One region of the Brevibacillus choshinensis genome, then DNA from elsewhere that is predicted to be linked to it. Evidence: riboswitches for the same ligand, from Rfam matches in the RefSeq annotation. Region 1 holds a riboswitch; each other region holds the start of a gene.
What was found. Region 1 has a riboswitch for S-adenosylmethionine ahead of JNE38_RS19045 (homoserine dehydrogenase). Riboswitches for the same ligand answer to the same signal wherever they lie in the genome.

Region 1 (4,170 bases):
TTGCAGAGACGTGCGTGGATTCATTGACCATAGAAGAGCTCATCTCCATCGACGGTACCAATCCCGCTGACTTTTTCCGTTCCCTCTATGATAAAAAGCTGACGTACGGCCATATCGAAGGCTCTCCCGAGTTCCGTACTCTCGTCTCCGAGCTGTATGAAACCATCGATTCGAAGCAAGTGCTCGTCATGAACGGAGGCATCGCCGCCAACTTCCTCGTTTTCTATTCGCTCGTGAAGCCCGGCGACCATGTCATTTCCGTCCACCCTACCTATCAGCAAATATATGATGTACCGAAATCTTTCGGAGCTTCCGTTGATTTGCTCCATTTGAAGCCGGAAAACGGCTACTTGCCTGACCTGGACGAGCTGCGCTCCCTCGTTCGGGAAAACACGAAGCTGATCTGCATCAACAATCCGAACAATCCTTCCGGTGCAATCATCGAACGCGAGCTTCTGGAGGGAATCGTGGAAATCGCACGTTCCTGCGGGGCTTACCTGCTGTGCGACGAGGTGTATCGCAATCTTTTGCAGGAGGATGACCTCATCGTCCCATCCGTCGCCGATCTGTACGAAAAAGGGATCAGCACTTCTAGCATGTCAAAAGCCCTCTCGCTGGCTGGACTTCGCCTCGGGTGGATCGCGGCCCCACAGGATGTGATCGAGGAATGCATCAAGCACCGCGACTATACGACGATCAGTGTGGGGATGCTCGATGATATTTTGGCGGTACACGCCATGAAAAACTACGATCGGATTCTTGGACGCAATCGCAAAATCATCAAGGATAACCTAGCCATTCTGGATGCGTGGGTGGCCGGGGAGCCTTCCGTCACATACGTAAAACCGCGTGCAGGTACGACCGCGATGCTGAAAGTGGATCTTCCGGTTACATCCGTAGACTTTTGCAAGGGTCTGCTAAAGGAAACCGGCGCCTTCCTGACTCCTGGCAGCTGCTTTGATTTGGAAGGCTGGGTACGGATTGGCTATGCTTGCGAAACAGAAATGCTTCGCCAAGGACTGCAGAAAGTATCCGAGTACATCCGTTCCATTCGTTAACGAAACAAGGCTGTGGAGATATATTTCTCCGCAGCCTTTTGCATTCTGTAGGACGTGCTTCACTCAACGCTTCCTAGCAAGGGGAAGCATCGGACCTGCAAGCCAAAATCCGACTGTAACAATTCCTCGTGCTCTGCACGCATGCCGCTGGTGATCAATCCGGCACGCAGAACTCCTCCTAGGTCGAACTGTACCTTGAGCTTGTGTACGTCCACTCCCGCGTGACGCAAAAAGTGCAAAACGCGATCGGGCGTCGCCGCAGGTGCGGAGCCTTCCAGGTAACAGAGGGAATGGTCCCCGTTTTGCTGGGTTACCGAACCTGTCGCCGCCTCCGTTTCCTTCCACTCCGGATGCGGAGTGAACGGCTGTGTCAGCAGGTAAGCCAGGTCCTCCACGACTGCACTCGCAGTCGGCAATTCCCCTGCTCCTCTGCCTGTAAACAGAAGATCTCCCACAATATTCCCCGACAACTGCACAGCATTGAACGCGTCCTGGATTTGGGCCAGCGGATGGTTCGTCGGCAGCATGGTCGGCTCTACCGATAAGCGAATGCCTTCCGGAGCCTGCTGGGCCTGGGCGATCAGCTTGATCCGATACCCGAGCTCACTCGCGATGCGGATCTGCCCGGAGGTTAGGTCTGCAATGCCCCTCCTCTTCACCTCGGCGAGCGGCAGCGACTCTCCGTAGACGAGCTGAGCTAAAATGTACAATTTGTACATCGCATCAAAGCCTTCCACGTCCGAGCGAGGGTCCGCTTCGGCATAACCCAGCTCCTGCGCCTGTCTGAGAACCTCCTGGTACGGCAGCTGCTCGGTCTCCATTTTCGTCAAAATGAAGTTGGTCGTGCCGTTCAGGATACCGCGCACGCCGTTGATGTCATTGGTGCGGAGGAATTGGCGCAGAACGCTGAGGATGGGAATCCCGCCCGCTACACTCGCTTCATAAGCCAAATGGACCTGATGACGATTGGCCAGATCCACGAGCTCGGTTCCTCTTTTCGCTAGCAGCTCCTTGTTGGCTGTGACCACATGACATCCCTTTTCAATCAAAGCGCGGACATAATCATACGTCGGCTCGACTCCACCCATGACCTCCACCACAATGTCCACATCACTCTTGAGCACTTCTTCAAAGTCAGTGGTCAGCACAGATCTGTCAAGCTCCACGGCTCTTTCCTTTTCCGAATCGCGCACCAGCGCTTTGACGATCTCGATCCGTTTTCCCAAGCGTGAGGAAAGCTTCTCCTGTTGGGAGCGGATGGTTTTGATCACACCGCCACCTACCGTTCCCAATCCCAACAGCCCTACCTTAACAACTCCAGCACTCATCTCATTCACCCCATCAGCAGTCTGTCAAACAAAACAAACAAAAAACCTTCTTCGATAAGAAGAAGGTTGGTTGGCATCGCTGCATTCCCTCTCCTTATCTCCCAGGACGCAAGCATCCTGCAGGAATTGGCACCTTGTCACCTACTACGTGACGGTTGCCGGGCTTCATCGGGCCAGTCCCTCCACCTCTCTGGATAAGAAAGTATGTAGTTTTGAAGAAATCAAAAAAACCTTCTTCGATAAGAAGAAGGTTCTCATTCACGTATACGAGTGACCCGCTTCTTATCTTTCGAGACGTACAGTCTCGCAGGAATTGGCACCTTGTCACAAACTTCATGACGGTTGCCGGGCTTCATAGGGCCAGACCCTCCACCTCTCTGGATAAGAACTAGTATGCTGTTGAAGTTTATTCTAAGAAATTCCATCCGATCCGTCAACACAAAATTCACGCTATTTCGGAACGAATGCACCCAAGCCGCCCTGAATGATTGAAGCGAAACTGGCGGAGCTATTTCTAGAGATGATATCTTTCCGAAAGAAGCTTGCGGTGATGGAGCTCATGGCCCGCGATGATGTAGGCCAATGCCCTCGCCGAGAGTTCGCTGTTATTGGCAAGCCCCCTGCGCGTCCAGGCTTCCTCGGGCACCCCATTTATGAGGGCAAGCGTGGATCCGCGCACCGCCCGGAACTCCTCCAGCAGCGCTGACATCGGACGCGAGTCAAAGGAGCCCTGAAGCACATAAGCCTCATCTTCATATCCGGCCAAAGGAGTCTCGTCTCCTCTGGCAATCCTCAGCAAACGATAGCTCATGATTCTCTCCGTGTCGATGAGATGTCCGAGCACTTCTTTTACCGACCATTTTCCAGGAGCGTAACGGAAAATCTCCTGCTCATTTGTAAGACCAGAGAGCATCATTGCGGTTTCCTCCAGCTGACGGGATAACCATTCTGGCAAACTCCCATCTGGAACCAGAGCAATGTATTTCCCATAGTAAGCGGCGTATTCGTCACTTGTCGGCCGATTCATCATCTTATCTTCCTCCTTTTGATTGGTTGCGATCAACCCGTACTGGCAGCCGGCGCCTCCTCTTCAAAGTCATACAGCGGGAGTGATATGGTAAAACGAGTCCCCGCTCTCGGCTCGCTTTGAACAGCTACAGAGCCCCCGATAGCGCGAATCACCTGAAAAGAGTAGGTCAATCCGAGGCCAGTGCCGCTTGATTTCGTAGAATAATAAATAGACCCGAGTCGACTGATCTGGTCAGCACTCATTCCCACTCCGTTGTCCTTGATGATCAAAAGTACGCTTCGGTCAGCCAGATTCAGACTGATTGACACCTTGGCATGCGGAATTTCCACGCAAGCTTCGATCGCATTTTTTATAAAATTCATGAGTACCTGTTTGACCTCATCCCCATTTGCGATGATCCATACAGGGACCACCGGCTTATGCTCCAGCTCGATCTCAACATTGCTCATGATGGCATAAGACGACATGACGTCCATGATCACCTGCACATGCTGCGATAGATTGGTTTTTCCTGTTTGCTTGCCCGGAGGCTTGGAGATGGATAGATATTCGGATAGCACCGTTTCGGTTCGATCGATTTCCATGAGACTGATGTCGATGTATTGTTCCATCTTTCCGTGCTCCAACGAGCCGTACCGTATCAACTGCAGAAAGCCTTTGACAGCGGTGAGCGGATTCCGGACCTCATGAGCGAGAGAGGCAGCTACATGGCTGATCGCCTCGAACTTTTCATTTTGTGAATAGGTGATAAAAA
Region 2 (4,170 bases), 2.1 Mb from region 1:
AAGCGTTAGCAAAGGCAAATAGACTGATGCCTTTTTGCGAGCGCATCAGCCTGTCTTTACCGTTCCCATTCGCTCCTAACTAGCGGCCAGGATGCCCAGTGGTCCCGCTTCATTGCTAATGGACTCCAGATCGTAGACGGATATCGGAAACATGGGAAAACCGACGTAATAGGGCGTGATTTCATAGAGCTGAAAGTAGATGACCAGTGTTTTGTCAGCGAGATAAAAATCTTGGTCTGGCTTGATCGGGGTGAAGTTGCCCAATGTGGGGATCTGCCTTTCCTTGATCTGTGCCTTGATGTGGTCGGATAATACCTTGACGTAGTGGCTTCCTGGCTTGAACAGGTCCCTCAGGGAAAAGACCTTACCCGTGTCGACATCAGCGGAGACCGATCCGAGAAACGTCATTCCATGTGCCATTTGCGGCGTATAGGCATAGTTGGTGAGAGTGGCGCTGACGATGCCGCGTTGGTTGTTTTTGATCTCGTAGGTGCCTTGCATCTGGGTATTTCCCTGGACCTGGACTCTCTGCTGCTCGTGAATGAGGCCATGGACGGTTTGCAGCAGGGAACGGTTGATTTGCTGCTCAGCCTGGTGGTTGGATAGTCCGGACAGCTGAGGGTAGTAGATGGTGGTGGAAGGATTCTTGATCGTACGCGTCAAGATCGTGACGGGTAAACGGTTTAATTCCACTTTTTTCGTCCTTTCCATTCAAAAGATAGGTATCTGTCGTATCAGCGTATTCCGATTTGGGCGAAGTGGTTTCTACCGTTCGCAGTTTTTTCACAGATAGAGGAACATTTCTCCATCTATAATGAGAAAAGAATCCGATATTACCAATAGAGGGCAAGGAGGGATACAGGATGATTCAGCTGGTGAAGGGTACCTTGACCAACAAGGAAGGCTTCATGATTTTTGTTCTATGGAATCATTTATGGATGGCCGGGCTGATTGCATTCCAGGAAAATGTGAACTTCTGGTTCGTCAGTTCGTTAGGGTTGCTGGTGACCTTGATCGTATCGCCGTATTATTTCATCCGCAAAGACAGCGCCGTTATTCGTTATCTGGTTGCAATTGGACTCATGTTTTATGCCATCTCTTTCGATCATTTTAGCTCGTACCAGGAAATAGCGTTTCTGGCATTTATCATCATGGGATTTTTGGCAGCCTACTTAGACTGGAAGCTGGTCGTTTTTGCGGGAATCACCGAGATCATTGTCACGTTAGTGGGCTATTACACCGGAACCTACCAGATATTTACCGGGAATTTCAACGCAGTCAATCTCGAGGTGAGAATCGTAGCCATCCTGATGATGATGGCGGCGGTGACGTACCTCTGTCTGGCAGGACAAGCCTCGCTTAGAAAAGCAAACACGGCAAGAAAAGAAGCCGAGGAAAAAGAGCAGCGACTGGCTGAGATGCTGGGACACATCAAAGTGATGACCGAGCAGCTCGACCGTACAACTGAACATGTGCATGAACATGCCGAGGGAACCAAGCGCAACACGGACGACATGATGATCGCCTTCAAGGAAGTCGCCACTGGCATGGAGTCTCAGGCAAACTCCACCGTAAAGATCGAGGAGGAAGTGCAGTCGATCGATCAGGAAATTGTCGAGGTGACTACTCAGGCGAACGCGATGAAGATCGAATCCGACCAGAGCAATTTGCGTCTGGCGGAGAGCATCGGGATGATGAACGAGCTATCCCAGCAGATGGAACAAATCGTTCAGGCCGTCACGATTGCAGCTTCGACAATCCACCAGCTCAATCGCCAAGCCAATCGCGTAGAGGAAATTGTCGGGGCGATCAACCAGATTGCCACACAGACCAATCTGCTGGCGCTGAATGCAGCCATCGAATCGGCGCGGGCTGGTGAGCATGGACGAGGCTTTGCAGTCGTGGCTGACGAAGTGCGCAAGCTGGCTGAGCAAAGTGCCACTGCGACGCAGGAAATCACCGAGATCTTAAAATCCCTCCATCAGGAAAGCGAAAATGCTGTCCAACAAATCAGCACGGGAGAGGGATCTGTCGCCAAAGGGCAAGAGCTGGCAGTCAAAACCGTCGCATCGATCGAAGCCGTACGCGCAGGGATGGTTACCTTCTTGGCTGCGGCAGAGCATGTTCGCTCCAGCATGGACAGAGTAAAAATGCGCTCAGGGGAAGTAGCGGCTGAGATGTCTACCATTACAGCCGTTACGGAGGAGTCGGTAGCCAATCTGGAGGAGCTGTTCGCTACTGCGGAAAATCAGCATCAAAAGGTGCGGGAAATCACAGAGGAGCTGGGAGAGCTGAACGCGTTGTCCCATCGCCTCCAGCAGACGTTTCATGCAAAGGATTAGAGGGAATAGAAATAATAATTGCATTTTTGTTTCGTTCTGCTAGAATTGATTTAATTAAAATCCTATCAAAATACTACCTTATCTAGAGCGGCGGAGGGACTGGCCCGATGAAGCCCGGCAACCACTGTACATGTACAGACTGGTGCCAATTCCTACAAGACAGGGAGAATGTCTTGGAAGATGAGGAAGAGGACCGTTCCGGACGTAAACTCTTCCTCAGGGAAGAGTTTTTTATTTGTCTAGCGCAAGTGAAAAAGAGAAAATGCGACAGCAAAAACGAACGATAACTGTATTTTTTTGTGAAATGTACGTAATTTATATTGATTTTTTGGTATAAAAACCGTACATTACATATGTGAATAGATAAAAACGAATTTAGAGGCTCTAGATAGAGAGGGGTACACCATGAAGAAACTATTGTTGGCTTTGACCACATTCGCCGTACTGGCAGCTGGATGCTCGGCGGGAGGCAGCTCTCCGACAGGAGGCAGCTCTCCGGCAGGAGGCAGCGCTCCTGCTGAAAAAGCAGAAGGACAAGCAGCAGGACAAGAGGGAGCGGCGAAAAAACGCATTGCCCTGATCCTGCCGGAGAAAATCGGTGTCAACCCGTTCTTTCAACAAATGGATGAAGGTGCCAAGAAAGCCGGCCAGGAGTTTGGCGCAGAAGTAAAAAGCATCGAGTCTACGGACCATGGAGCGATCGAGGAAAATCTTCGCGTCGCAGTGGCAGAAAATTATGATCTGATCATCACTTCTTCGTTTGAAGCAGAAGATGCGCTGAAAAAAGTAGCGGCAGAGAATCCGGATCGCAATTTTGCGATTATCGATACCGTAGTTGATTTGCCAAACGTCCGCAGCGTTACCTTCCGTGAGCAGGAAGCTGCCTATCTGATGGGGGCGGCTGCTGGACTGGCTACCAAAACCAACAAAGTCGGCATGGTCGTAGCGATGGATATTCCTCTCCTGAAAAAATGGACAGGTGGATTCCAAGAGGGGATGAAGGCGACAAATCCGAACGCGGAGTTCCTCGTGAACTACGTGGGCAGCTTCTCTGACCCGGCAAAAGCGAAAGAGCTGGCTTTGCTCCAAGCATCCAAAGGCGCCGACATCATTAACGGTGCGGCAGCGGTTGGCGATCTGGGCGTGTTTGAGGCAGCGAAGGAAAAAGGCTTCTACACTTCTGGTCAAGACGTAGACCGTACATCCATCGATCCCGCTCACATCGTGCTCTCTCAGCTGAAAGGCACCGATGCGGCAGCGTACGAAACCGTGAAGTCCTTTGTCGAAGGCAACCTGAAGCCAGGTGTAGTGACCTACGGATTGAAAGAAAAAGGCGTGGGTGTAACCTATGTGACCCACGAGAGCAAAACGCCGCTGAACCCGTTCATCGGCCAAGAAGTGATCGATAAAGTGAAGGCTATCAATGACGAGATCGTAGCAGGCACACGTAAAGTTCCTGACTCGTTCTAATAGCTGGCAGCACTCGTGCATTTAGGTGACCGACTACAGCTGTGTAGTCGGTCGCTTGTGTATTCGGGAGGAACGTGAAAAGAAGGAGGAGCGGGAATGGCGCATCGCTTGGAAATGAAGCAGATGACCAAGAAGTACGGAGAATTTACGGCCAACGATCAAGTGTCCTTCACCCTGGAAGCAGGCGAGGTCCATGCCATCGTCGGGGAGAACGGAGCGGGAAAAACGACACTGATGCGCATGCTGTACGGGATGGAGCAGCCGACAGAAGGCGAGATTCTGCTGAACGGCAAGCCGGTCGCATTCCGAGGGCCGAACGACGCGATTCGGAACGGCATTGGCATGGTGCATCAACACT
Region 3 (4,170 bases), 1.8 Mb from region 1:
AATTTAACACATTCTTCAATAAATATCCGTTGGTCATTGTTTTCGCTCAAAAAACGCAAGACGTGGTTAACGCCGTGCGATGGGCGTCAAAAAAGAAAGTGCCAATCCGTATGCGGTCCGGACGCCATAACTATGAAGGCTTATCGGTCATGAATGGTGGCATGGTAATTGATGTTAGCGAAATGACCCAGTTGGAAGTAGACCGCAAACGAGGCATAGCTACAGTGGGGACCGGCTGGAGGAACGTTGCTTTAACCGAGAAACTCGGATCAGAAGGACTCGTTGTACCAACAGGGGTCTGTCCTACCCCTGGCATTGCCGGTGTCACTTTGGGTGGAGGTCACAGCATTCTCACTCGCCCATGGGGGTTGACGCAAGATCATCTGCTCGAGGTAGAGATGGTCGATGCAAATGGTCGCGTTCTGCGCGCTAATGCCGATACCAATCCCGATCTCTTTTGGGCTTCGCGTGGGGGGGGAGGCGGCAACTTTGGCATCTGCACTTCCTTCCGCTTTCGAACACATCGCATTGAGACGGTTGGGTATGCCGAAATAAGCTGGGATTTACGCGATCTGAAATCGGTGCTGCGAGTCTGGCAGAACTATACCCTTCTTTCCGCTGACAGGCGACTTACACCCACCCTTTTCATGTCTTCCGGAGTACAGCCGCCAGTTTTAATGCAAGGGGTCTTTCTCGGACCGGCTAAAGAGCTGCGAACCTTATTGAAACCGTTGCTACAAGCTGGCACTCCTCTGAAAGTCACCATCGATGAAATCCCTTGGCTAGAAGCTGCAGCCTTAGTATACGCTAGACAGCCGGCGACACCTTTGCCATTCAAGAGTGTCGGACCTTATGTTTACCGTCTGCTTACAGATAAAGGAATCGATAAGATTGAGCGATTTGTTAATGAGCATCCTCCCGATAATACAGCCTCCGTCTTCTTCCATGGAGTGGGCGGGGAAGTAGCCGAAATACCGAGTCATGCTACTGCGTACTTCTACCGCAAGGCATTGTCGAACGTGACTCTTTTTTCTACTTGGAGTAAGCCGGAAGGGGCTGCTAAAGGTATTCGCTGGGTGGAGGGCTTGCGTCTGGCGTTACGTCCTTTTACCGAGGGCATATACGTCAATACCCCAGATCTCTCAATAAAGAACTGGCCCGAAGAATACTATGGCAGTAACTTCGAGCGACTGACACGCGTGAAAGCTAAATATGACCCTACTAACTTTTTTCATTACCCTCAGAGCATTCCCCCAGCTGGAAACGAAATTTGATGAAGCCGGTGTCGAAGTGAAAATCCCCACATCCGCTCTAAGGATCTGGGGATTTACTCTTGATAAGGAAAAGTGATGGAGAATTTCGTGCCTACGTTCGGTTTGCTGTTTACGGTGACGGTGCCGCCAAACGTATGGATGACGTGATAGGAATACGTAAGACCCAAGCCGGTGCCGCTGGATTTGGTGGAAAAGTAAATGGACCCCAGCCGCTTCATTTGCCCTTCATCCATCCCCACGCCGTTGTCCTTGATGACCAGGATCGCTTTGCCTTCCTCCACCATCAGGGACAGGAACACTCTTCCTTTTCTCACATTGGCGCAGGCCTCGATCGCATTTTTGATGAAGTTGACGAGCACCTGCTTGATCTCATCCGGATTGGCCATGATGGTGACAGACGTTTCCGGTGTACGGACCTCCAACTCCACATTGTGCAGGATCGCAAAGGGCGACATCACGGCGCGCATGACCTTCAGCATTTCCGCGACGTTAACGGGCTCATACCGGTTTGTCAGCGGCTTTGAGATCGCGAGATATTCCGAGAGGATCATTTCCGTCCGTTGAATTTCGTCCATACAGATGTTCATGTACTGGGCGTTTTTGGTCAAATCCGTGGGGTTTTCCTGCATTAATCGCAGAAATCCTTTGACGGCCGTAAGCGGATTGCGCACCTCGTGGGCAAGGGAAGCGGCCACGTGGCTCATTGTCTCGATCTTTTCATTCTGTGCATGCTTGATAAAAATTTCCTTGTCCGATACCGATTTGCTGAAAAGGGACATCAATATCCAGATACCGAGTGAATTCTGCAGCGGAATCACAAGAAAGTGATAGGTAAGATTTTCAACAAAGTAGTGGGGGAAATAGAAATAGGTAAGGGTCAGGGCAACAATGGAAAACACCATGCCTGCCGAAATGGTGAAAATCGTTTTCCGGTGAGTTGTTTTATACGATCTGTACATAAGCAGGGACACCACGAAGGAAAAAACGGCAATCAGCATGGCGACGATCGATCCTTCGCCACCCAAATACAATCGATAAATGACAAATTCTCCAAGCAAAATGAGACCTGTCTGGATACCTCCGTAAACAAGCCCAAAAAACATGATGACATACCGAGTGTCAAAAATGACCCCGTCAATGACACTGGAGGCAAAGGTCATCGCGAGGAACAAGCTGATCGAACTGGTGAAGAGGATGAAGCTCCTGCTGAAATTTCTCATCTTGTCTCGGCAGTAGATATTGAACATCACAAAGGGAATTAATACAAAGAAAAATTGAAGGATGACTTCTTTTATTAGGCTCATCGGGCATCTCCACCGCAGACTGACTAACTATCATTTCCCGATATTTCGACACGCCCTTGCATAATCCCTCCCAAATTGTGGGTGTCTTTTGTCAGATGAACGCAAATTTTTAAAAGACCCAGTTGACAGGTGCGAATGCATTGATTATAGTCTGTATATATTAAAGCAAACGTTTCGAAAATAATAACTACTCTTATCCAGAGAAGGCTGAGGGAATGGCCCTATGAAGCCCGGCAACCTAGCACGCGAGAGGACTCTTGCGCGCCAAGGTGCTAACTCCAACAGGTAACGATACCTGACAGATGAGAGGCGGGAAATCGCTGATTTTAGCCTCTTTCTGTTGAAAGAGGCTTTTCTGCTTGACCTTTTCTGCGACGAGTCTATACACAAGGGGGAACATCCATGAAAAAGAAATTGGGTCTTCTGGTCACGCTGGCACTGACAGCTTCTCTCGCTTTGACAGCGTGCGGCAACGGCGGTGGAGCTGGCACGGCTGCTCCAAACGGCGCGTCTGGCGAGAAAACTAAGAAAATTGCGTTGATTATGCGTCAAAATGTTGGGACTTTTTCGGCGCAATACATCAACGGGGTCAAAAAAGAAGTGGAGAAAAACGGCGGCGAGCTGACGGTATTCAATGCGGACACCGATCTGGCGAAAATGGCTTCCAATCTCGATGCAGCGGTCAACCAGCACTTTGACGGCATCCTGATCGACCACGGTACAGCAGAAGCGCTGCAGCAAGGAACGCAAAAAGCGGTAGACAAGAAGATTCCTGTCGTCCTGTTCGACACGGACATCAAAATTCCGGGCGTGCCGATTGTAGCGCAGGACGACCAAAAGCTGGCTGACCTGAGCCTCGAGAAGCTGGCTGCGGACAATGGCAACAAAGGAAACATCGTGAAGATTTGGGTGGCAGGCTTTGCGCCTATGGAAAAACGTCAAATCACGTACGATGCATTCTTGAAGAAATATCCGGATATCAAAGAAGTAGCGGCTTTCGGTTCCGCGACCAACAATACCGCTCTGGATACGCAATCTCAGATGGAAGCGATCCTGAAGAAATATCCGAACAAAGGCGACATCACGGCAGTATGGGCAGCATGGGATGAGTTCGGTAAAGGTGCTACACGTGCGATCCAGCAAGCAGGACGCACCGAAATCAAAGTGTACTCCATCGACCTGAGCGATGAGGACCTGCAAATGATTCAGGAGCCAAACTCTCCTTGGGTAGCGACTGCTGCAGTTGACCCGTCCAACATCGGCCGCATCCAGGCGGAGACCGTGTTCAAGAAAATCAAAGGGGAAGAGGTTCCGGACAACGTCAACCTGACACCTGTTCTCGTGAAACAAGATGATCTGCCTAAGGACAAAAAAGTGACGATGGGCGATCTTTCCCAATACGTGAAAGAGTGGGGCAAGTAAGATCGGATAGAATGGCAGGCGATTCCCGTTGAACGCTCAACGGGAATCTTCCTTATCTAGGGGGTGTAAAGATTGGCAACCTTACAAATGCAAGGAATCGAGAAGCAATTTTCCGGTGTGCCTGCCCTGAGAACGGTGAATTTTGAAGTGAAGGCTGGAGAGGTACACGC

Region 2: another riboswitch for S-adenosylmethionine. It lies ahead of JNE38_RS29330 (BMP family lipoprotein); the one in region 1 lies ahead of JNE38_RS19045 (homoserine dehydrogenase).
Region 3: another riboswitch for S-adenosylmethionine. It lies ahead of JNE38_RS27670 (sugar ABC transporter substrate-binding protein); the one in region 1 lies ahead of JNE38_RS19045 (homoserine dehydrogenase).

The regions. Positions count from the first base shown of each region.
Region 1 is NZ_CP069127.1:3,774,373-3,778,542, forward strand. Features, by position in the region: gene JNE38_RS19040 (aminotransferase) at 1-1,058, shown strand, start outside; gene JNE38_RS19045 (homoserine dehydrogenase) at 1,118-2,386, opposite strand; SAM riboswitch class I at 2,478-2,587, opposite strand; SAM riboswitch class I at 2,666-2,774, opposite strand; gene JNE38_RS19050 (DinB family protein) at 2,901-3,416, opposite strand; gene JNE38_RS19055 (sensor histidine kinase) at 3,446-4,170, opposite strand, start outside.
Region 2 is NZ_CP069127.1:5,895,723-5,899,892, reverse strand. Features, by position in the region: gene JNE38_RS29340 (DUF3298 and DUF4163 domain-containing protein) at 76-693, opposite strand; gene JNE38_RS29335 (methyl-accepting chemotaxis protein) at 864-2,342, shown strand; SAM riboswitch class I at 2,418-2,529, shown strand; gene JNE38_RS29330 (BMP family lipoprotein) at 2,748-3,812, shown strand; gene JNE38_RS29325 (ABC transporter ATP-binding protein) at 3,909-4,170, shown strand, end outside.
Region 3 is NZ_CP069127.1:5,532,277-5,536,446, reverse strand. Features, by position in the region: gene JNE38_RS27680 (FAD-binding oxidoreductase) at 1-1,274, shown strand, start outside; gene JNE38_RS27675 (ATP-binding protein) at 1,328-2,578, opposite strand; SAM riboswitch class I at 2,769-2,887, shown strand; gene JNE38_RS27670 (sugar ABC transporter substrate-binding protein) at 2,981-4,000, shown strand; gene JNE38_RS27665 (sugar ABC transporter ATP-binding protein) at 4,073-4,170, shown strand, end outside.